Linked DNA regions of Roseivirga sp. BDSF3-8. The protein of the gene in region 2 interacts with the protein of the main gene of each other region in a pairwise test. Links are inferred from orthologs where the notes say so. Each region holds a gene or a part of one and is shown on either strand. Other genes may lie near its edges.

Region 1 (12,322 bases), 1.1 Mb from region 2 along the record:
CATCATACCGAACGGGGAGTAACTCCTCTCCCGTGAATGAGATAAGACCGTATCGCCGACCGCGCCTGATGCTGATAACGGAATCTGTCAGAGCTTCCACATGGCTTAGGAGGCCCTCTGCAATACGCTTACCTGTGTTATTGTAAATCTGGCTGTAATCCCTGCTATTAATGAGCTGAATGAAAAAGCTTCCTTTATTTGTGATGCCCCGGGTAACTGTCTGAGGTATGAGCAAGCGTGCCTGCTGGCCTTCTTCTACCTCGATGCTATCGTTCTGAGTAATAAACAGGGCGGCCTTTTCCCCCTGGTAGGCAAGCACAGCCTCATCCCCCACCAGGGCTACACTATCGTAAGAACCTGTCAGGGCATTTTCTCCCAATTCGGATGGTGGCAGGTACAGGGTACTCCAGGAGCTATCGCTTTTCACAGCCAGCCATTTACCATTACTCAAAACCTCTTCTGCGGTTCCCCTAAGCCACAGAGACCCATCTGCCCGAACGAGGCGATAGGATTGGCTGTCAGTAGCCAGCCAGGCATCGCCTGCCTGTTTCAGGGCTTGACCGGAGGGGGCCAATACCTCATTGCCTATGCTATCGTACACAGCCTCATTCCCACCAGGTATTCTAACCCATAACTGATGATTGGTACCGGTTTTGGATGCCGTGATCACGGGTCTGCGAGGCAGGCGATTCTCTGCCAAAGCCAGAAGGTCACTTTTGAAGTAAAGGGTGGTCTTTCCATCAACCGTTGCAAAAATGTAATGATCATCGGCTTGTATGAGGTCGTACTCTTCGCCCAGTATTTTACGCCCCATCAAGCTATACAGTCCTTTTCTTCCGCGATTGTTGGTAATGAGGAGGGTGCCGGCCTGACGGATGTCATCATATATAGCAGGCAGTACTGCTCCACTGCGGGGGTGAACCACCCCGTAGTACTCTCCTTTCCTAATGATCATCGAGCCGCCCGCAAGCGGCTCGGTTTCACTTACGCCGACGGTGATCTTCTCTCCCAATCTACTATAGAGTACCGCTGCATTTCCCTCGTAGCCATTAAACGCGAAGCCTTTTATCGCTCCGCAAAGATAGTCTGCGGGGATAGAGTCCAATTGCACACCTTTCACATTACTGCCATCAGAAAAGTAAAAGGAAAAGGCTCCGCTCTGCCTCACGGGGAAGATGGGCAGGCTGTCCAGTCGGAGGAGGTATACCAATGAGTCATTTAGCGGGGAAGCTATATTTTGAGGTGTTTTTCCGGTAAGAAAAGTATAGTAGGTTGCTGCCAGGGGTGACCACTTGCTTTGTGGGTATTCATTCAAAAAGGTTTGAAAACTGTCGGGCTCACCGTTGAGTGTCTGCAGCATAAGTACATTCTGACGGGCATCTTCAAGGTATGGTGAGGATGGGTACTCCCGGATAAACTGCCGGTACTGGGTCAGGGTATTATCCGAGGTGGCATCTTCATACAGCCTGATCTCATATAGCTTTCCTGCTTCCTTTACCTGAGGTGCCTCAGGGTATTTTTCCATAAAATGACTGAAGCTCTCATAGGTATTAAGTCTGGATGCTTCATCAAAGGCGATCTCATTTCGCCTGCGTTCTGCTTCAGGCCTTTGGGCGGCATCTGCATGAGTGAGGTAATAATCCTGGTAGCTCTGCTCAGTATGCCGTGCAGCAGCCCGATAGAAGGCAGCGCTATCTACCTGGTCTTTTAAATAGGCGATATGTTGCGGTCCGGCAGGAATTTTCACCAGCTTGGCAATGTCCCTGTCATCCAGGTAGGTCAGCTGAGCTTCTGCTTTCAGAACATGGGAATAGGCACTGTCAATATTGACGTGGGTGTAGGCTGAGTCAAAGTAAAGGGTAGCATAGGCATAGTGTACTGCCGGGGCGAGGGTATCCTTTTCCAGGCCTTTATTAAGAACCTTTTCAGCTTTTTCAAACTTGTGTTTTTGAATCAGCCTAAGGGCTCTTTTGCCAGGACCTGCTAATACCAGGCCGGCGAGACATATGAAGGTCAGGACAAGAAGGTGTTTTCTCATGCTTTTGCTTCCTATAAAGGATGCTAAACTACGCTCCTTATGAGCTATAAATCAACTTTGAAGGGAGGATATAGTTCGAATAACACTAGAAACGCCCGCTTACCCCTAGTTTTACCAGCCCTTCGTATCCTACACCGAACTCGGCAAAAGCACCTATCCTGTTACCAAAACGCAGCCCGAGCAGATCTGCCTGAAAGGCGACGAGGGTGGTATTCGCGGATAAGGGGGTGCCTTCAACTATGGCTTTTTGCCTGCGGATGGTACCACCGAGGGAGAGGCCGGAATACATCTGAAAGTTAGGGTTATTGATATAATAAAAGTCTAATGCACCCATGAGTGTATAGTAGGTGGCCTTGCTGTCACCTGCGAGGCTACCTCCAAGTAGTACATCATGACGGGCCCGCTCATATCCGCCTGAAACTTCCCAGGTGATACGCTCATGCATATGATGTCTGTAGGCAATAAACACGCCCCCGGAGTATCTGCTATTATCCGAAACATAATTACCGCCGCTGAGCTCCTCTCCTATAAAATCCAGCGATACTTCTGCCAGGTAGGGCAGGGTAAGCCAGCCGTAGCTTACTCTTACTTCGTGCGGATTGGGCAGGGCTGCGTAGGGGTTGTTGGAATCGTAGTTGCGGGACTGCTGATGATACTGTGCCCTGGCAGCGGGGGCAACTGAGCCTAGCAGTATGCAAAGGAGAAAAACGGAAAGCAGGGGTCTTAAAGCCATATCTTAACTATTTTCCCAAAGTACGGCAAACCTTGTACCAAAAGCTATATCAACGTTTTACCTCGTTGGGCAGATCGCTTTTTTCATCGGCAAAATCCTGTAAGTTTTGGAGGGTGGTGTGAGCAATTTCTGTCAGTGCCTCCGCAGTGAAGAATGCCTGATGGGCGGTAACGAGGACATTAGGAAAGCTCATCAGCCGTGCAATCATATCATCAGGTATAATGGTTTCGGAAAGGTCTTTGAAGAAAAGTTGCTCTTCCTGTTCATACACATCAATACCCAAATAGCCAATGTGCCCGTCTTTAAGGCCCTTTATAACTGCCTTGGTATCAATAAGGGCTCCCCGGCTGGTATTAATGATCATGACGCCCTTTTTCATCAGAGATACCGCATGACTGTTGATGATGTGATGGGTCTTATCATTGAGAGGTGTGTGCAATGAAATAATATCTACTTCTCCAAAGAGCTCATCCAATTCCAGGTATTTTACTCCTTGCTTTTCAAGTTCATCATCCGGGTAGGGATCAAATGCCACCACCTCGCAGCCCAGGCCCTGCATATTCCGGGCGAAGATAGCGCCGATCTTACCGGTGCCTATTACGCCGACTTTCTTTCCGTACAGATCAAACCCGGTGAGACGCTCAAGGGAAAAGTTGTTCTCCCTGACACGGTTATAGGCCTTGTGGGTTTTCCGGTTCAGGGTCATTATAAGTGCTAATGCATGCTCGGCCACAGCATGAGGAGAGTAGGCAGGTACGCGTAGCAAGGTAACTTTATGCTTTTCTGCGGCTTCTATATCTATATGATTGAAGCCTGCACTTCTGAGCAGGATGACCTTGGTGCCCCCTTCAGCGAGCTTTTCGATAACTTCAGCATCTACTGTGTCATTCACAAAAACGCAAACTGCTTCATGCTCCCGGGCGAGGGTGGCTGTATCGGCATTAAGTGAGGTCTCGAAATAATTGATAGGAATATCAAACGCCTCATTGGCCTTATCGAAGTAGGCCTGGTCGTAGGACTTGGTATTGAAAAAAGCAATCTTCACGATAGTTGTAGTTATATTTTCTTACTTAACTATCTTACGGGCATTTCGCTTTTCATAAGATTGGATGTACCGCGGGCCACTAATCTTTCGTCTTCGTTATAAACGTTGACAAAGGCATTAATGAGTCTCCTGCCATCTCTGACCACCTCTCCTTTTACTCTGAGCACATCACCTGCCCGGGCCGGCAGAAAATAATCTACATTGAGGTTTACTGTTACCTGCACGTTTGGTTGATTGAGGGAATACACGGTCATACCGAGAACATCATCCATCATAGCGGCCGTTACCCCTCCATGCAGGGTCCCCAGGGGGTTCAGCATGTCGCTTCTCACGATAAACTCGCGCACTACCTCCCCTGCTTCAGCGGATATGATGGTGCCACCAAGCCAGTTTCCGAATGGTGAGGGACTCTTGGTAATTTCAGTCCCGATATGGGAGGTAAGAAAATCCAGTGCTTTATTCATAATTTTTTCAGTTCTCAAATGCTTTGAATAGGGCAATGGCATTATGTCCGCCAAAACCAAAGGTATTGCTCATAGCGACTTTTACAGGTTTCTGCACGCTTTTACCAAGGGTCAGATCAAGGCCCGCCGGAATTTCATCATCTGGCTGACTGGTATTGGCTGTAGGAGGAACGGCCCCATGGCGAATGGCCTGTATGCAGGTAATGGCCTCTATAGCTCCTGCGGCCCCAAGCAGGTGGCCGGTCATGCTTTTGGTGGCACTCACATTCAGCTTTTCATTGCCGGAGAATACGGACTGGATGGCTTTAAGTTCTCCAATATCTCCAAGTGGCGTAGAGGTGGCGTGGGCGTTGAGGTAATCGACATCAGATGCCTTCAGGCCTGCATCCTGCAGGGCAAGCTGCATGCCTCTTTTTGCGCCTTCGCCTTCGGGGTGGACGGCGGTCATGTGATAGGCATCTGATGTTTGAGCGCAGCCGACAACTTCTGCTATAATGTGAGCCCCGCGGGCACGGGCATGCTCCAGCTCCTCCAGCACCAAGGCGCCTCCCCCCTCTCCCATTACAAAACCATCGCGTGTGACATCGAAGGGTCTTGAGGCGGTTTGGGCCTCTTCATTCCGGGTGGACAGGGCTTTGAGGGCATTGAAGCCACCAATGGAGGCTTTGGTAATAGGGGCTTCAGAGCCACCGGCAAGCATAATATCTGCCTGACCCCACCGGATGTAATTAAAGGCATCCATAATGGCGGAGGTGCCGGTAGCACAGGCGGACACGGTGGTATAATTGATCCCTTTGAGCCCGAATTTGATGGAGATCATGCCTGACGCCATGTTCACCAGTATCTTAGGGATGAAAAATGGATTGAAGCGGGGTACGCCGGTACCTGTGGCAAACTCGCTTACCTGCTCTTCGAAAGTATGGATACCGCCATTTCCGCTACCCCAGATTACACCGGTGCGGTAGCGGTCTGTCTTGTCCAGATCAAGGCCTGCATTGGCTATGGCTTGTCCTGCCACAATGAGACCATACTGCACAAAGGGATCGTTTTTGCGTACCTCATTGCGGTCAAGGTAATCCTGTGCATCAAATTGCTTGAGCTCACAGGCAAACTTTGTTTTAAAGTGCTCGGGATCAAACCTGGTGATAGGGGCGGCTCCGCTTTTACCTTCCAGCAGGCTGGCCCAAAAATCTTCTACAGTTAACCCAATGGGGGTAATGGCTCCCATTCCTGTAATTACCACACGGCGTTGCATATACTTTATTGATTTGAATGTGTCAGATCGCTAATAATTTCACTGGCAATGGTATGGAAAAAGGCTTCTCCCTGTACCTGGGCGAGTTGTAGCCCCCCCGCCAGTGAGGCAGTGATAAGGGAAGCTCTGGCTCCGGTACTTCCTGAAAATTGGAACTCCCCGGTTTCCCGGCCTTCATCGAGTAGGGCTTTAAGATAGGACAGCAGCGCAGTGGCCAACTCTCTGGCCTTTTCTCTGAGGCGGGCGGGCAGTATAGAAAAAACCGTGGCGGAAGCTCCTACCAGGCAGGCAGCGCTACGATTGTTCAGGTGGTGTCTGTAGATACCAATAAACCCCTCCAGCCTTCCGGCGCAACTTACTTTGTGGTCTATCGCATCTTTCCATTTACGGAACCGCGATATCTCCCGTTCAATAACTGCCAGCTCTAAATCTTCTTTACCAGGAAAATAATAGTGGATGGCTGCATTCCGGATATTCAACTGGGTAGCAATATCACGATAGCTAAAGCCAAAATAGCCCTTGGTCTTGATAAGGGTTTCGGCCAGATCGAGTATCTGAATTTTGGTATCACGCTTATCTTCCATACTTACTTACTAGTAGGTAAGTACGGCGGATTATCCTTTAATGTTCTGAATGATAAGGGAAAAGATCAAAAAAAGCCATCCGCTGCATAGCGGACGGCCTTGAAACTGAGGATATTTCTTCCTTAATTATTTTCCGAGGGCTTTGACCATGGTCTCGCCAATATTGGCAGGAGAATCCACTACATGAAGTCCGCACTCGCGCATGATCTTCATTTTGGCTTCTGCCGTATCATCTGCACCACCAATGATGGCTCCGGCATGTCCCATACGGCGACCAGGAGGGGCTGTTTGCCCGGCGATGAATCCTACCACAGGTTTGGTACCATTTTCCTGGATCCAGCGGGCGGCTTCAGACTCCATGCTACCACCGATCTCACCAATCATGATGATCCCTTCCGTTTCCGGGTCGTTCATGAGTAGTTCAACGGCTTCTTTGGTAGTGGTACCGATAACAGGGTCACCGCCTATACCAATACATGTGCTCTGGCCAAGACCGGCTTTGGTGATCTGATCTACTGCTTCGTAAGTAAGCGTACCTGAGCGGCTAACGATGCCTATGGTGCCTTTCTTATGAATAAAGCCTGGCATAATACCTACTTTGGCTTCGCCTGGGGTGATTACGCCGGGGCAGTTAGGTCCAATGAGGGTTGCACCGCGTTTCTTCACGTACTGCTTGGCAGATACCATGTCCTGTACGGGAATACCTTCGGTAATGGCAATGATGACTTTAATACCGGCATCGGCGGCTTCCATTATAGCGTCCGCAGCAAAAGCAGGGGGAACAAAAATAACCGAAACGTCGGCGCCTGCCTTCTCAACAGCCTCTTTTACGGTATTGAATACCGGGCGGTCGAGGTGCGTCTGACCTCCTTTTCCGGGAGTTACCCCTCCGACTACGTTGGTACCATACTCGATCATCTGCTCCGAGTGGAAGGAACCTTCGGAACCGGTGAAGCCCTGGACGATTACTTTGGAATCTTTATTGACTAAAACACTCATTGTTTCCGGGTTAAAAATTTTGCCACAAAAATATAAAGTTTACCGGCTTACGCAAAGAAGAAAGCCGGACGTTAGTGCATCCGGCTTGCGATTTTCAGGTTTGCTGACTTGGCAATTTCTTATTCGAGCCCTTTTTCGGGCCTGTCTTCCAGTTCACTGGGGAAGTCTTCTTCGCGGTTTAACTTCTCGCTAACGGTATTAACCATCTCCCGGATACGGGGGAGGTCATTTTTAATAATGTTCCAAAGGGTATGATGGTCCCGCTCTACATAATAATTGTAGTCGGCATTGGTGAGTAACTCCATCACACGGACATCCATATCGGCCAGCCTGTTTTTGAGATCATCAGACAGAAGTTTTGTTGCACCGCCTATTTGCATAAGGTTGCGGGATACAACAGCCTTGGTTTCTTCCTCGCGGGTAAATTGGTTAAAGTCCTCGTACTGCGTGTAGCTTTCGATCTCCAAAATGGCATTGGATATATTTTGCAGGTGTACCTGATCTTCTTCTGTAATCATATGCGCTATTCAAGATTTCTTAGGTAACACCCCTATCACTAATATGTTTGCCGTTCACTATCGTCCGGCCGGTGTACGTTTTTGATACACATATTTCTACTCCGGATCACAAAAAGGTCATTTAAACCCTCAAATAGGTATTTTTGCTTTTCTGGCACAGCGGTTGCCAACTAATAATCAAGGTCATTTACTCAAATTTTTTTATACCAAAAACTCACTGACATTATGAAAACGCTCGACAAAAAAATAAGTAGTTTCCTTTTCATGTCCGCCCTGGTATTAGGCCTGAATACGGCCTATGCCTCCGGACATGATCGCACAGAAGAGAGCAGTAATGAAGTATATGAATTACTTGGAGACTATCTGAAAGCTCAGGGAGAGACTTCTGCTTTCACAACCTATACATTCTACAACACCAGCGCTGAAAAGGTGGCTGAGTACATTATTGAAAATAACGCCCTGAACCCTGAACTGAATAGCTTACTAAACGATAGTGATCTGCTGCTGGATGGCTCAGAAACAAAGTTATACCTGGTGGACTAAACCGCTTTCACCTAACACAATCATACCTACCACCATACATTTGCTGTACATCTGGTTTTTGGTTAAACAGAGAGAGGAGCGCTCGATTGGCGCTCCTTTTATTTTTTTGCTGATATGGAAAAAAGAAAGCCGGTCCCACAATCATAGGTCCGGCTTTCTATTATCTGTTTTTAAGAATCAGCAATTATCCCAGGTCTGCACACAGTAGGGAGAATCGGGAGTGACGCCCCAGACATCATTAATACCTGCTCTCAACTTTTCAGGATCGGCGATAAATGATTTCACCTTAAGCTCCCGGAGCTTTATTTTATTGTTTTTCATGAAAAATTGTGATTTGGTATTTAATATTCTTTACACCCCTCTGTCTCCATGCACAGGGGGGAGTTGTCAAACCTGTCACGAGCCAGGCCGGCTTTCAGTTTGGCAGTATCAGCCACAAATGAGCTGACTTTTAGTTCTGATAGTTTTAGTCTGTTCTTTTTCATAATCTAAATAAAGTATTTAGTCAATACTAAGGGTTACGATAAATGAATGAACTCACCCTGTTTTACTGTAAAGTGGCCGGGTGAGATCATATTAAGATTTACTGTACCTTCTCACATCCGTCCCATTCGGTAAGGGCACAGCGCGGAGAACAGGGCTCCGTATCTGCAAGTGCCCGACCACCAGCTTTAAGCCTTATAGGGTGAGATACAAATGAGCTGATCTTAAGATCTGATAACTGCAATCTTTTCTTTTTCATTGTTTTAAAATAGTTGAACTATTGATTAAAAGAGGCCGGTCAGCTATAACCTATACCGCCCATAACCACCATACATAAGCTTTTAGTGGGTTTGCTCGCACCCTTCCCAGTACGTGGGGCCGCATAAAGGTGAGTCATTCGCAATGTCGCGTTCAATTCCGCCCCGCAGGTTAGCGGGAACAGATATGAATGAGGATACTTTCAGTTCTGATAGTCTAAGACGATTTTTTTTCATAAATAATAATGATTTCAATGACATCGGGAGGTGCCGGTCATATAGTTAATAATACAAGAGGAAACAGGATATTTATCCCTCCTCACATCCTTCCCAGTAGGTAGGTGCACAAAGGCATGTATCGCCAGTGGCACGGTCGGGAGGGGTCATGATTGGTTCGTAGGCCTTGGCCCCGCCACGCAGTTTACTAGTGTCGGGGATAAATGAACTGACCCTGAGGTAAGAGAGGGTTAGTTTGGTCTTTTTCATAGTAGACGGTCTTTTTAGTTTAGTCCTCTTAAGTTACTAAAAAAACACGATTCCTTAAAGGATTTCTGGCTTGGCAGTTTATTGATCCATCCAATCCTTAAAAGGGCCGCTTTTTTCGCTACTTATTACGATTTCCTCTTCAGGGTCCGGCCTCAGGTATACCACCAGCCTGCCTTTAAAGTAGGGCTGCACTTCCGATACGGCGTCAATATGAGCTATATATTTCCTGTTGAGCCGGTAAAAGACATGAGGATCCACGCTGCGTGATACTTCGTCCAGGCTATTGTCCAGCGGAAACTTTCTGCCATCGTGGGTAACGAGGTAGGTCATCTTATCCTGGGTAAAGAAGTAGGCTATTTTTTCTACCGAGACTGCCTTGATGTGCTGACCTACCTTTACAAGGAACCGGCTCTTGTAATCTGCGGCCTTATCCATGAGGGCGCGCATGACTTTTTCATAATCCATCTCAGGTCTTTCCTCGGGCCGTTGTTCAGCAAAGGCTTTTTTCACCTGTCGGTATTTGTCCAGGGCCTTTTCCAGAACTTCTTTTTCCACCGGTTTAAGTAAATAGGCAATGCTGTTTACTTCAAAGGCACGGATGGCATATTGATCGTAGGCCGTGAGAAAGATTACGGGGCAGGTAACGGGACACTCGGTAAATATGGAAAAGCTTATGCCGTCCAGCAGTTGAATATCACTGATGATGAGGTCAGGCTCTGCATGAGTGGATAACCATGCAACGGTGTTTTTTACTGACCGGCAGGTGTGAAGAACATTTATGGAGGGATCTATTTCACTCAACAAACTTATGGTACGGTCGGCGGCGAGGGCTTCATCTTCTACCAGGAGGATATTCATATTTCTTCAACTTCAATTAAGGGTATGTCCACGATGTATTGCCCTTCATGGGTTTGGATATTGACGTTCCTATCGGTGAAATAGCTGTAGCGGTTACGGATATTTTCCAGTCCGGTACCTGTGCCGGGCAATTTGTGCTCTCTAGGTCTGAGGTTGTTACTTACACTGATATATCCGTCTTTCCTGGATATGATATTGATGTGGAGTGGGCTATCCTCATCGATCATATTGTGCTTCAGGCAGTTTTCGATAAGAATCTGGAGTGCCAGCGGCGGAAGGGACATATCCCTGTGTGCCTTGCAGACGTGCATGTGCACCTGTACATTATCATTAAACCGGGTCTGGATGAGGAACAGGTAGGCTTGGAGAAAATCAAGCTCTTCGGTAAGGGTAATGAGTTCGGCGTCCTTTTTTTTCAGCAGAAAGCGGTACACTTCTGAAAAGCGGGTAAGGAAATGCCGTGCGGCCTTGGGGTCCTTCTCAATCAGTGCGTCAAGAATATTGAGATTATTGAAAAGGAAATGAGGGTCGAGGTGGGTGCGGAGTGCCTGCAGTTCACTCTTTATGGTTTCTTTTTGCAGCCGCTCACCCTCGAGGGTGGACCTGCGCCAGGCTTTTAGGATGTATATGGAAAAATAGATGAGTATGACGGCCAGCACGAGCATAAGGCCAAAGCCATTCATTACGGTGATCTGGTAAGGCGTGGGGGGGTCTTCCGTAAAGGCTACTTTGAAGGTGTAGTAACTGATATTCAGGCACAGGAGGCTATACACCAGGCTTAACAGGACGTGAATGGCAAACCTGAGGCTGGTATATTTTTTCCAGGGAAGGACTTTGTCCAGAAAGCGGGAAATATACCTGTTGCCCGCCACCAGGAGCAGGATAAGAAGCACTATCCATCCTACAGCGATGTAGGTATTGGTGGATAAGTCTAGCCAGGCGCCGTAGGCAATCAGCCCTGAAATAATAGCCATTACTACAAGAGCCGTTACAGCATGCTTCTGAAAAGGCTTCATCGTTTTGTGGTTTGGGAGTAAAGATAAAGGGCCGGTGCTATAAAAACGACCCTTTACCGGCAGTTGTTGTTGGGGAGTCTACTTAGTCTATGAGTATTTCGTCTATATCGTCCCACACGACATATTTAGGGCTGCTGTCTCGAGAGGTGAACACGAGTACTCCATCGTGCTTATCGGTGACATCCTGTGAATCACCAAGCAAGAGCTTCTGACCATTTTTAAGTATGATCTCGGTGTACGCGTAGTTTTTAGGTTTAATGCGCTTTATGTTTCTGAAAGGTATGCTGTACTCGGTATCTTCATCTGAGCCATCAAGCATTTCGAGGTCCCAGGTTTCGTCCAGGTCATAGATAAGCTCTCCTCTGAGGGTCTGACCATTGGTAGTCCTGACTGTCCCGCTGATCTTCTCAGGTTTGGGGAAATCTTTGTAGCCCATCATATCTGAATTTCTACCCCAGATAAGCTCGAGGCTTACAAAGTCATCCCAGCCTACTTTTACTTTACCGAGGTCAGGCAGGTTTATCACCACGCCTCTATTCCCACTGTTTACATCGTTACTACCATAGAGGTACATGGTTCTGCCTGAACGCAGGGTAACTTCAGAACCTCGACCGTCTTTTTTGATGGCGGCAATGTTATTAAACTTGATTGACACATCGCCGTCGCGTGTATCGCCATCCAGTTTATCCTCGCCCACGCATTCGTCGTGGTCCCACTGTATGCGACCAGTGTATTCTCCTCTTTCGGTTTTTACTGTGCCTATGAGGGCTTCTCCAAAATGGGCTCTGAGATTATCGGGGGTTTCGGAAAAACTGATCACCTCGATGCGGTTCCAGGGGATACTGATCTCTCCTATCTCGCGGTCCCGGACCTGTATGTCGGCTCCTATATCGTTAGAGCCTCCTTCGAGTTCTATCTCTTCACCATTTTTGAGCACAAGGTTTATTTCCTCACGTCCCTTGAGTTCAATACGGGCAATGTCGCCAAAACGGCAGGCAAAGGAATGGGTGGTGGCATGGTATTCATCGTCCCAGATGAAACTG
Region 2 (12,377 bases):
CTTCCATGCGATTTGGTTATGAGCTAAGATGAATATTCTTCAGGGTTTACGTTTGCTCATTCTTCTATGTCATGGCTAACATATCAAAATAATCGGTACTACTCAATGCCACAGGCTATGTATAATTTACCAGGCGATATATTGAGGAAACCATTTTCATACAAAAGATTGCTACATCTTATTGTTTAGTAAGAGGTTGAAGTACGGTATTATGCCTAGAGATAGTTGCCGGTAACGGATGGAGGGGGTGTCACAGAATTGTGCAAAAGGGTTGGCTATAGTTTTTCCACACGATCACTATATGTTGACTATGGGATGACTATAGGTTTACTATAGAATAGATCAAAGGGCGGTTATAGGATAAATACAAAAACTGCAAGATGCCACAGGGGCATACTATAAAAGGATATACACGGCGAAGATGCCAGCCACCGGGCAATGTATGAGGAAAAGGAAAACAGAGAGTTGATCCCCAGGGCTTATCGATAGGAGGAGATACCCCCTGTTTATTGATTCCCTGAATCACCCGGATCGATTAGTGGCTTATTAGGGGTCTTGGGGCTGCCGTTATTAAAGGAGATGGCCGCTTCAGGGTCTGCGCTGCGAAGGTGCAGGTCTCGCTGAGGGAACGGTATCTCGATGCCATGCTCGCGAAACTTCTCGAAAATGGCATAATAGATCTCGCTACGCAGTACACGGGGGCGGTTGATGTATTCTGAGGTCCATACGCGCAGATGAAAATTAAGGCTGCTGTCTCCGAAGCCATCAAACAGCACATCGGGTATAGGATTTTTCAGGACTCCACCGTTCTCTTCCACTACTTCCAGCAGCAGGTCACGTACATGGCCAGGGTCCTCTCTGTATGATACACCAACGGGAAAACGGAAGCGGACCATACGGTCATTGTGACTCCAGTTGATTACCTCTTTTTCAATGAACTGTGAATTGGGCACTATGACTGAAATATTGTCATTAGTGACCACTGTAGTGGAACGGGCACTGATATTGACCACATCTCCATTAATATCGCCGACCTCTATGCGGTCACCTATCTTAATAGGCCGCTCAAAGAGTATGATAATGCCGGATATGAAGTTGTTGGTAATGTTCTGCAGACCAAAACCAATACCTACACCGAGTGCACCTGCCAGAATGCTCAGCGTACTAAGGTCAATGCCTATAGAGGAAATAATAATAAAGAACCCGAGTATAAGGGTGATATACCGGAAAATAGTGCCGATACTTTCTCTTACCCCTATATCAAGTCTGTACCTGGTAAGGATCTTATAGACAAGAACGCGCTGTAACCTGCTCACCATAGTGAAGAGGGCTACCAGGGCTAGTACAAAGTAAATAAGGGTAAGCAGGCTTACCTCTGACTCACCAAGATTAAACAGGGTGTAGCTGAAAAAGTCTTTTACCCTTTCCCATATCTGAGTAAGGGAAAGGTTGTCCCACTGTTCTAGTATATCCTCCATGATTAGCAGAAGGCAAGATATGAAAATATGGTATTTTCTGCCATGCTCAAGGCAAAAGGAGGCTTGAATCTCCGTAGCTAAGGAACCGGTAGCCGTTTTCCATTGCTTCTTTATATACCTTACGCCAGTCTTCACCTATAAATGCGGCCACCAGCAGAATAAGGGTGCTGCCTGGCAGGTGGAAGTTGGTGATCAGTCCTCTGCATACTCTGAAGGTATAGCCGGGAACAATGAATATTTCGGTATGGCCGATCAGGTGATCGGTTTCTTCACGCTCCATACGATTCAAAACGGCTTGCATAGCTTCTTCCAGTCCTGGCAGGGATTCCGCAGCGCGCTGGTAGGCTACCAGCTTAGGAACGTTGAAGGGAGCGTCTTCATCTTCCAGAAGCATCACGCCATACCAATAGAGGCTTTCCAGGGTGCGCATACTGGTAGTACCTACGGCAATTACCGGCTTTCCGCTAAGCAAACTCTCCAGGTTACCTCTTTTTATTACAATCTGTTCCGAATGCATAGGGTGTTCGGTTACTTTCTCGCTTTTAATAGGCTGGAAGGTGCCCGCTCCTACGTGTAGCGTGAGAAAGTTTTTGGTTATTCCCCTCTGCTCCAGATCTGAAATAACTTCGTCTGTAAAATGCAGCCCGGCGGTGGGAGCAGCAACAGCTCCGTTTTCCCGGGAGTACACTGTTTGGTAACGTTGCTTGTCTTCGGCAACCGGCTCGCGGTTCAGGTAGGGTGGGAGGGGCACACTTCCGGCGGATTCCACCAAGTCTACGAACTCAATACCGGGATTATTCCAGGTGAATTTTACGATCAGGCTTTCCCTGTCTTCCAGATAAGCCGTAAGCCGGGCGGTACCTTTTTCTGTAGAAATATCAGCTTCCAGGCTTTGACCTTGCTTCCACCTCTTCAGGCGGCCTATCATGCACTTCCAGGTGCACTCTCCGCGTGATGTCATTACTTCGGCAATTACTGGAGACGGGGCTATGGGCTGAAGTAAAAAGACCTCAATAATGGCACCTCCGCTTTTTTGAAAGTACATGCGGGCGGGAATCACCCGGGTATTATTAAAGTATAGAGTGGCGTCGGTGGGCATGTGTTTACCAATATTCTTAAAGGTCTGGTGGGTTATCTGGCCGCCTGCATAAGTAAGCAGCTTACTCTCATCACGCTTCTCGAGCGGGTGCTTGGCTACTCGCTCATCGGGTAGGTCAAAGAGGTAGTCGATAAGTTCTATATCGTCAATATACTGCATTCTGGAAATGTATTTGTACGAAAAGCGGTGCAAATATAGTGGTAGCAGGCCATATTTCTAATTGCTGTTCCATTTTAGCTTCAACACTTTGGGGAGGCACCTGTTATGGTTAACGACAAGTTGAACAAATAGATAATACACAGACCATGTCAGAAAATAACCCTTCTTATACAGCCTCTGCTACCACCGTGGGGGGACGCAATGGCCATATTAAAACAAGTGATGGAATTATAGATGTGGAAAGCCGGCTGCCTAAGGAATTGGGTGGACCCGGAGGGGATTATACCAATCCGGAAATGTTGTTTGCAGCAGGTTACTCCAGTTGCTATGGTAGCGCAGTAAAGCTGGTGGCCGAAAAAATGAATGCAGGTGCCAAGCCTGAAGATATTTCAGTAACAGCGGATGTTACGCTTATGAAGGACCCCGAAGATGGTGGCTTTAAACTGGCTGTTAAGATCAGTCTGTCTATAAAAGGACTGGATGAAGATAAAGTTAAGGACATTGCTGAAAAAGCACACCAGGTTTGTCCTTATAGTAAGGCAACCAGAGGAAATATAGAAGTGGAAGTAACGACAAAGTAATCGACCTCTCCCTTTAATTAAAGAGGATGTCTCAAAAGGCATCCTCTTTTTCATGCCTCTACGGGTAGCCGCGGAGTTTCTACTGTGGCTTGCAGGTGCAGGCCGCCATGGTAATTAAGCGGGCCGGTAAACTTTCCCCCCAGGTACTTTTTGATTATAAGCCTTACAAACAGAAAGTTAAAGGGCCACAAGGCAGGAGGTTGCAACAGCAGATCCACATTCGTATAGGTTTCATCATCATCAAATACATCGATGATCACGCGGTCTTCCCAAAACTCCAGGTCCATCACGATATTTGTACCGGTACGGTTGTAGGTCATTTCTATCAGCATGAGCATACACCCTTCTGCCAGTTGCTTTTCAAAGTCGGCTTCGTAGCGTTTTTCCGGCACATCACACTTAATGGAGACATTGAGCGCAGGGTCTGCCAGGTTATACTGAAACACCTCTTTAAGTGCATAGAAAATGCCTTTTTCCTCCAGTGTCTTGTATTGCAGGAGTTCCTCCAGCGTGTTCATTACACTGTCTAGCCTGGTAAGCATGGTCTGGATATCCTCTATCATCGGCGAGGTGTCTGTTTCCGTAAGCCAGCTAAATTCCTCAATGGTTCGCTTAATGCGCTTATGGGGCTTCTTATAGCCGGAGTGCAAAAGGGCAGCCACGATCTTCCTTGCCGCATCATGATAGGCTTGCCGGTCAAAGGGAATAACTTCATAGTTATCCGCCAGCCACATACTGATCATCTCCTGCTCCAGCCGGTTGTCACAGAGCTTTACAATATCTTTAAGTATTCGTTTGTTCTGCCAGTTCAGGTAGGCAGGTGCTAATACCACAAGGGCAAATGCCAGGGGTATCACTGAAAAGATCGAAAGGATAATGAGGTCTGTTGACATGCTAATGGCCTACCAAATTAATTACATTGAAATACATTTAATGCATATGGCTCTGATTTTTAGCAAAAAAATAAGCCAGATCTCTCTGGCTTTGAAAGTTAGTTTTTTTTGTAAACTTACCTAGCGTCTGTTAGATGCGCCGTATTTCTGTAGGATCTCACTGCTGTTGTTAAGGAAGTCCTTGCTCAGTTTGCGGAGGTCATTAGACGCGCGGAAGTTATTAATAAAGCCAATAGATAGAGAGGCACCGGCTACTACCAGCAGTAGTATGAAGGCAACTACCATTCCGCGTGTAAGATTTAGCTTTTCTACCTGGGCCTGTTCCAGTGCGAGGGCGGCCTTATCAAGCTCAAGCTTGTTGGCCGCGATAGCTTCTTCATGCTCTGCCTGGACCTTCATCATGCCCGCCATGTCATTTTTTCTGCGACGGTCCAGTTCCAGGTTGGCCTGCTCATATTTGTAACGGTAAGTATCTGCCTGACTGCCTGTAGCTTTGGCCACTTCATAGGCATATACAAAAAACTGGTCGGTATCTATCTTTCTTGCTGACTGGATATATGTCAGGCCTTTTTCGATAGAAGCTTTAGCTTCTTCAAGGTCGCCCAAGTTTGTGTTATGCCAGGCCATTTGACCATATACTTCCATCAGTTTGTCCTGCATATCAAGACTTTGGAATATCTTTACGGCATTATCGAGGTAAGAGCGACCGGTCTCATGGTTACCTTTTGTTCCTTCCAGGTAGCTTAAATACAGGTTGAGGTTGCCTTTCTCAATATCCGAATTGGCTTTCTCAGCATATCGGCGGGCTTCGCTGAGTGTATGTTGGGCATCGGAATAATGCCCTAGGCGAATAAGGCAATATCCGGTGACGTTAAGGCCGTCAGCAACGTTTTCCAGATCATTTACCTCCAGGGCTAGCGAGGTACTCTTTTTAAAATACTCATTGGCTTTTCTGAAGTTTCCTTCCCAAAGAAGGATGTTGCCGTATTGCTCAAGGGACGCAATTTCGATAAGATCATATTTAGCTTCAGAAGCTAATTGCCTGGATTTTTCGAAGTGTGATTTAGCCTCGTCGTACTGGAAGGTTTCTGAGCGAATGAGTCCCAGGGTATAGTAGGTGTTGCTAAGTCCTTTATTATTACCAAGCTCTTCGTAGAGGGCTTTTGCTTTAATCAGGAACCGGTATGATTCGGTGAATTTCTTTTCATTGTAGTAAGCGACACCCTTGTTGTAATAGTATCTTGAAAGGTCGATCTGACTTTCTTTTTGCTTCATCACTTTACCATATTCCTCCAGGTAGTAGTGAGACTTGTTCAGATCATTAAACTGGTACATGTAGAGGGCGGAAAGAATGCTGTATGCTCTCAATTCGCCATTAGCGTAGTTGATGGATTTACTTAAGGTGAGTCCTTTTTGGGCGTTTTCCAGGCTTAAAGCCGGATTGACTTCTTTAAGGGTGCTGGCCTCATCAAGGATATTGTGAATGTTTTCTTGAGATAAAGGAGCTTCGGTGAGCTCCTTTTCAATGTCTGATTGACAGCCTACCCCTATTAAGAGCAGGCAAATAGCTGATAGAAATTTGGCTTTCATATATTAACTAGAATACTTACCGCTAGAGCGCTTGTGTTATTTTCTTCTTCTTCGCCTCCTAATGGTGGTTCGCTGACAGGGGGAGGGGTTGCGCCTGTTCCGGTACCTCCAAACAGCCTTCCTGTTTTCTCATTTTCTAATGAAAAACGTACCCACTTTTCTTCTAAAGTTAAAGATTTAATCATAGTATAATAAATTAATGGTGTTTTTTATTCAATTTTCTCATTTCACATACACGCATACACCTGTAGATTATACTACCTAATCAAGTACCAATGCAGCCATAAATACAGTGAAAATTATTCTCCGGATAGGATATAGCTGGTATGGTACTGGTCATTCGATCATGAATATATAGTCTGGCTGTTATGAAAATCCTCGGAGTGACAGGCACTTATTCCGTGATTTCCTCTGTTGAAAGTACAATTATAAGCTTTTTATCTAAAAAATGAATAATTCAACCACAAAGTTTTACGCAGGTACTATTCTGGTCGTTCTTGCCAAATAATGCCTCAGACAAATGATAACAGGGATAATGGAAAATAAGCTTAAAAATTCAAAAAATAGATATTTTAATAATGTAAGGATGTGTTGGTCTTGTTGAAAAAATAATATTAATTTTTACTGCGATTTTTTTTGAAATGATCGTAGAGAATCAATTTTTAACCAAACTAAAACAACTATGAAAAGGAAATTGAATCTAAACAGCTTTGAGGTAGAAAGCTTTATCAAGAATGTGTCAAGACCCGAAAAGATAAAAGGAGGGAATACACTGGCCCACACAAATAACCATCTTTGTAAGCCCAAGGACACGTATACGGGAGGATGTTACCTGCCTAATTAAGGGACAAAAAAAAGGAGCTGCCTGCTGGCAACTCCTTTATATTTTCAGAGAAAGAGGCTTATTAGCTAAGCGCTTCTTTCACTCTTGCAGCGGCGTCCTTAAGCAGGATGGCACTTTTTACTTTCAGTCCGCTCTCTTCTATGATCTTAGCGCCTTCCTCAGCGTTAGTACCCTGTAGCCTTACGATGATAGGGATATCAATATTACCGATCTTCTTGTAAGCTTCCACTACACCATTGGCCACACGGTCGCAGCGTACGATACCACCGAATATGTTGATGAGGATAGCCTTTACATTAGGGTCCTGCAGGATGATGCGGAAACCTGCCTCTACTGTCTCGGCATTAGCTCCACCGCCTACGTCCAGGAAGTTAGCAGGCTCACCACCGCTAAGCTTGATAATGTCCATAGTGGCCATGGCCAGTCCGGCACCATTTACCATACAGCCTACGTTACCGTCAAGCTTCACGTAGTTAAGACCGCTCTTACCGGCTTCTACCTCGAGGGGGTCTTCTTCTGTGATGTCACGAAGTTCGGCCAGGTCTTTATGACGGAACAGGGCGTTATCGTCAAGACCAACTTTGGCATCTACTGCCAGTATTTTGTTATCGCTTGTCTTCAGCACAGGGTTTATTTCGAACATAGATGAGTCGCTTGCCTCATAGGCTTTATACAGTGCCTGTACGAACTTCACCATTTCTTTGAAGGCCTGGCCTTCCAGACCAAGTGCGAAGGCGATCTTACGAGCCTGGAAACCCTGAAGGCCGACTGCAGGATCGATCCACTCCTTAACGATCTTCTCCGGAGATTTCTCTGCCACCTCTTCAATGTCCATACCACCTTCGGTAGATGCCATGATCACAGGCTGGCTCTTATCACGGTCGAGCAGGATACCCATGTAGTATTCCTTAGGCTCGCTGTCACCAGGATAGTAAACATCCTGTGCGATAAGCACCTTATTTACCTTTTTACCTTCCTCGCCGGTCTGCTTGGTTACAAGCGTACCACCAAGTATTGCTTTGGCCTTGTCTGCTACTTCGCCCAGGCTTTTGGCAAGGACTACACCGTTTGATCCGGTCTCTTTCACCTGGCCTTTACCACGGCCACCGGCGTGTATCTGTGCTTTTATGACATACCAGTCCGTACCGGTTTCCGCATGTAGCTGCTTTGCCGCCTCTTCGGCTTTCGCTGCATTGTCGGCTACGATGCCTTCCTGTATGCGAACCCCGTAGGACTTCAGTATCTCTTTCGCTTGATATTCGTGTATGTTCATTTCCGGGTAAAAAATTTTTGCACGAATGTACACGTTTATGCCTTTTATAGCAAACCCCGAGCCTGTAGAGGGGGGAAGTCTTTCATGCTCTGGTACAGAATATTTTTGTATGTTTGGCGCCTGAACAGCGCTGAAGCGCTATCCTAATATTTGCTAGTATGCTTAAAGCCGAAAATATCAGTAAACGATACAATCACCTGCAGGTACTGAAGGGGATCGATATAGAGATATATAAAGGTGAGGTGGCTAGTATCGTAGGGGCGTCTGGTGCCGGCAAGAGTACCCTGCTGCATATATTAGGTACGCTGGATCAGGCTGACAGCGGATCTATCAAGTATGAAGGCAAGGAGATATCGGGCCTGAACCATACGCAGCTTGCCAGGTTCAGAAACGAAAAGATCGGTTTCATCTTTCAGTTCCATAACCTGCTCCCTGAGTTTACCGCGCTGGAGAATGTGTGTATACCAGCTTACATAGGCAAGAGGCCAGAGAGGGAAGTCGTTGCAAGGGGTAAGGAGCTTCTGGGTTTTCTTGGACTATCAGAAAGACTCGAACATAAGCCCTCCCAGCTGAGCGGGGGTGAACAGCAGCGCGTGGCCGTGGCCCGCTCCCTGATCAACAGGCCGGCCATCATATTTGCAGATGAGCCCAGTGGTAACCTGGATAGTAAAAGTGCTGAAGCATTGCACAAGCTTTTCTTCCGGCTGCGTGATGAATTCGGGCAGACCTTCGTCATTGTTACCCATAATGAAGAGTTGGCTCATATGGCAGACCGTATGCTGACAATGAGCGACGGCCTCATCCATCACTAATCTATTTCCCGGATCATCCGGCGAATATGGTTTTCTGCGCCAAACATATCTTCGTACACGGCTAATATCTTCCTATCTGCCCCTATAAGATAGGTGACCCTGCGTGGGAGCTTTACTACAGGTATAAGCGCTTTATACTTTTTGGCTACTTCACCAGACCGGTCAGACAGCAGATGAAAGGGTAAATTATGCTCTTTTCTGAATCGTTGATGGGTCTCGATATTGTCACGACTGATGCCGAGTACCTTTACCTCCAGGTCACGGAAGGCAGCGAACTCATCACGAAAGCTACATGCCTCCTTGGTGCAGCCGGGGGTAAAATCTTTTGGATAAAAATAGAGGATCGCAGGCTTTTCATTTAGTTCTTTACTTAGCGTAAAAGTGCCTCCCGATGTAGATGGCAGGGAAAAGTCTGGTGCAGCGTCATTTTTCTTTAAGGGCATAAGCTCTTCTAAACAATTGTGTCCGGCACGGAATTATATGCTTTTCGACTAAAATTTTTAATTTAGCACGATGAATTAGCTCCCGCTAAATAGGGACTTACTTTTTAACCGCAAAAGAAACGGTACTTTTTTCAGGCATTGCCGCTATATGGATATTCAAGGAAAAAAAATTCTTCTCGTAGAAGATGAACCCCATTTACGTAGTTTACTAGCCAAAATACTGAGCCTTGAAGGCTTTCAGGTCGAAACGGCTGGTGACCTGGCTGCAGCAAGGGAGTTGATCAAACATATGGATCCCTTTCTGCTCATTACCGATGTGAAATTGCCGGACGGAAACGGGATTGATTTTACGAAAGAGGTAAAAGCCACCTATCCACTCACTGAGATTATCGTACTCACTGCTTATGGAAATGTAAAAGACGGTGTCCGGGCTATGAAGCTTGGAGCCTTCGACTACCTGACCAAGGGTGATGGGGATGAAAAACTCCCCCTCGTAGCAGCCAAGGCCATAGAGAAGTCGGTGATGAACCGGCAGCTTCGTGAACTGGAACACAGGCTGGAGAGCAAGTCGAGCTTTAGTAAGATAATTGGTAAGAGTCAGCCGGTAAACCAGATGATCGAACTGGCTAAAAAGGTGGCCGTAACGGATACCACGGTTCTCCTTCTGGGTGATACGGGTACCGGAAAAGAGCTTCTGGCTGAGGCCATACACCTTGCCAGCCGACGGCGCAAAGGACCTTTCATTGCCATTAACTGTGCAGCCATACCCAAGGATCTTCAGGAGAGTGAGATGTTTGGGCATAAAAAAGGATCATTTACCGGGGCAAATAACGATAAAAAGGGATACTTCGAGGTAGCCAACCAGGGAACCATTTTTCTGGATGAACTCGGAGAAATGAATACTGATTTGCAGGCCAAACTGCTGCGTGCATTGGAAAACAGGACCATCAATCGTGTGGGAGATACAACCCCTATTCCTATTGATGTCCGTATTGTGGCGGCCACTAACAAGGAACTGGTGGATAATGCCACTGATAATGAGTTCCGAAAAGACCTTTACTACAGATTAAGTACCTTTACTATTAAGTTGCCTAACCTGAAAGAAAGACGGGATGATATAAATCTGCTGGCCCTCAGTTTTCTGACCTATCAGGCCGACAGGCTTAATAAAAAATTGTCAGGTATGAGCCGTGAATTCATCCATGCATTGCGTGCATATGACTGGCCGGGGAATATTCGCGAGCTAAAAAACGTTATAGAAAGAGCGGTCATACTTGCCGATGGCGATGAGCTTACTTATGATGTGCTTCCTGTGGAGATAAAGGATAAGCTAAATGTCAATGGAGAAAGTGGCGGCGATGGCATGAATGTTGAACTTAAAACCATAGAAAGGCAGCACATATTGAAAGTGCTGGACATGGTGGAAGGGAACAAAAGCGAGGCGGCCAAAAGGCTTGATATCGGCTTAGCAACCCTCTACCGTAAGATTAAAGAATACGGTATCGATTAAAGTAGCTTGCTACTATTTTTTTAACTGATCATCGATCGTAGATGAAACTAAAGACCCAAATACATATTGGTTACTTTTTCATAGTAGCCCTGTCTATCCTGCTGGCAGGTGTCTTCGGTTATTATTTACAAAAATTAGGAAAGGCTTCCGATGACATCCTCAATGTGCACTATCGAAGTGTAAAGGCAGGAGAAGAGTTGCTGCAGTCGTTGTCTAAAATGGAGCAGATCTTTGTAAAGTACGCGATAGAAGAGGGCTACGACAAAGAGAAGTTCAAGGAAGTCCTTTTCAGGGAAAAGCGCATCTTTCAAAGTAACCTGTTTATTCTCGAAAACTCACTTGAGGCCTCTGAGGAGGTAGAAGTGCTTTTGAAAATCCGTCACGACTGGGAGGAATTCAAGCCTTATTTGTGGAACCCTGATACTGTCAGCAGAGAGCCTGTGCGGTATGTAGGTATGATCCAGGATCATACTGAAAACCTTCGGGCTCATATCAGGGATGTGGTGAACCTTAACCACTCCGCCCTCAGCAAAAACAGCCGCCGTTCTCAGGAGATCTATCACAATGCCCGCACCTATATGGTGCTCATTATTGCCCTGGTGATTATTATTTCCGGGCTGGCAGCCTATTTTATTCCTCAGCGTATTATGCGGCCGGTAGAAAACCTCACCAGCATGATCAGGCGCATCTCCAGCGGAGAATATGGCCACCGCATATACGAATCACCTAATAATGAATTGGGAGAGCTTATGCGGGCTTATAATGACATGTCTGTTAAGCTTGAAGCCTATGAGTTTAGTAACCTGTCAGAAATACGCGCCCAGAAAGGTAGGATAGAAAGTATCATTCGAAGCTTGAATGAAGGACTTATCATCCTGGATGAAGAGCAAAAAATTGTCCTGATAAACGAGGTAGCCGGTAATGTGTTGGGTTCTGATGAAAATGACCTGAGGAACCGGACCCTTAGTTCTATGGTGCACGATAACCCCGTGGCCCAGCATCTGTACAAAGAACTCATTCACTTTGAGCAACACTATCGTGGAGCCGCTCAGAGTCGCTCTGAGGATAACTTCCTCCGCATCATCAATAAAGATGGGGAGTATGAGTTTTATGCGAAGGATATTACCCGCGTGTACAATGGTGACAAGGATAATGAGAACAAGTTTATCGGTTACATCATAACTCTCAAAGACGTCACCTCCTTTAAGAACTCTGACGAAACGAAGAACAACTTTATTGCTACAGTATCACACGAGCTCAAAACGCCTCTTTCTGCAATGAATATGAGCATGATGCTGCTGCTGGACCAACGATTTGGTTCCCTCAATGATGAGCAACGAAACATAGCCCAGTCTATGCGTAAAGAGGTAAAGCGCCTCATCAAGATGGTATCTGAGTTACTAGACCTCTCACAGGTGGAGGCGGGTCATATAGATTTGGAAAAGGAGAATATATGCCCCTCCCTGATTGTTGAATATGCAAAAGTGCCACTGGAAAGTGAATTGGAAGAAAAGAGCCTTACCCTTACCATACATATTGAGGAGGAGCTGCCAGACCTTCACGTAGATGCTGAAAAGGTGAGTTGGGTGCTTCATAATTTTCTGAGTAATGCCATCCGGTTTTCACACCCTCATAGTCAGATAGAAGTTGAGGTATTTCGTGATCTGAATTACATAGAGTTCTCAGTAAAAGATT

The links.
Region 1: the proteins of sucC (region 2) and sucD interact in binary tests that used the Escherichia coli proteins (3 or more experiments, as listed by UniProt). The link is inferred for Roseivirga sp. BDSF3-8 from one-to-one orthologs.

Annotation. Positions count from the first base shown.
Region 1 is NZ_JBGNFV010000001.1:2,917,773-2,930,094, reverse strand. The notes cover bases 5,183-7,959. They hold sucD (succinate--CoA ligase subunit alpha), read right to left. Parts: upstream 7,119-7,959; coding sequence 6,246-7,118; downstream 5,183-6,245. Other genes in these bases: AB9P05_RS12015 (hypothetical protein), read left to right, coding at 7,862-7,959; AB9P05_RS12020 (DUF86 domain-containing protein), read right to left, coding at 7,238-7,636; AB9P05_RS12030 (TetR/AcrR family transcriptional regulator), read right to left, coding at 5,541-6,119; fabF (beta-ketoacyl-ACP synthase II), read right to left, coding at 5,183-5,535. Also shown: AB9P05_RS12055 (WG repeat-containing protein), read right to left, coding at 1-2,038; AB9P05_RS12050 (hypothetical protein), read right to left, coding at 2,124-2,771; AB9P05_RS12045 (2-hydroxyacid dehydrogenase), read right to left, coding at 2,821-3,816; AB9P05_RS12040 (PaaI family thioesterase), read right to left, coding at 3,846-4,280; more of fabF, read right to left, coding at 4,288-5,182; more of AB9P05_RS12015, read left to right, coding at 7,960-8,179; AB9P05_RS12010 (hypothetical protein), read right to left, coding at 8,357-8,500; AB9P05_RS12005 (hypothetical protein), read right to left, coding at 8,521-8,664; AB9P05_RS12000 (hypothetical protein), read right to left, coding at 8,763-8,921; AB9P05_RS11995 (hypothetical protein), read right to left, coding at 9,004-9,156; AB9P05_RS11990 (hypothetical protein), read right to left, coding at 9,229-9,405; AB9P05_RS11985 (LytR/AlgR family response regulator transcription factor), read right to left, coding at 9,484-10,263; AB9P05_RS11980 (sensor histidine kinase), read right to left, coding at 10,260-11,279; AB9P05_RS11975 (hypothetical protein), read right to left, coding at 11,362-12,322. UniProt on the Escherichia coli protein: Succinyl-CoA synthetase functions in the citric acid cycle (TCA), coupling the hydrolysis of succinyl-CoA to the synthesis of either ATP or GTP and thus represents the only step of substrate-level phosphorylation in the TCA.
Region 2 is NZ_JBGNFV010000001.1:4,063,302-4,075,678, forward strand. What follows is about bases 5,812-8,643. They hold sucC (ADP-forming succinate--CoA ligase subunit beta), read right to left. Parts: upstream 7,918-8,643; coding sequence 6,706-7,917; downstream 5,812-6,705. Other genes in these bases: AB9P05_RS16835 (hypothetical protein), read right to left, coding at 5,812-5,985; AB9P05_RS16840 (hypothetical protein), read left to right, coding at 6,483-6,644; AB9P05_RS16850 (ABC transporter ATP-binding protein), read left to right, coding at 8,076-8,643. Also shown: serA (phosphoglycerate dehydrogenase), read right to left, coding at 1-7; AB9P05_RS16810 (mechanosensitive ion channel family protein), read right to left, coding at 507-1,478; AB9P05_RS16815 (S-adenosylmethionine:tRNA ribosyltransferase-isomerase), read right to left, coding at 1,525-2,736; AB9P05_RS16820 (organic hydroperoxide resistance protein), read left to right, coding at 2,883-3,317; AB9P05_RS16825 (hypothetical protein), read right to left, coding at 3,368-4,210; AB9P05_RS16830 (tetratricopeptide repeat protein), read right to left, coding at 4,331-5,800; more of AB9P05_RS16835, read right to left, coding at 5,797-5,811; more of AB9P05_RS16850, read left to right, coding at 8,644-8,729; AB9P05_RS16855 (peroxiredoxin), read right to left, coding at 8,726-9,172; AB9P05_RS16860 (sigma-54-dependent transcriptional regulator), read left to right, coding at 9,321-10,682; AB9P05_RS16865 (ATP-binding protein), read left to right, coding at 10,724-12,377. UniProt on the Escherichia coli protein: Succinyl-CoA synthetase functions in the citric acid cycle (TCA), coupling the hydrolysis of succinyl-CoA to the synthesis of either ATP or GTP and thus represents the only step of substrate-level phosphorylation in the TCA.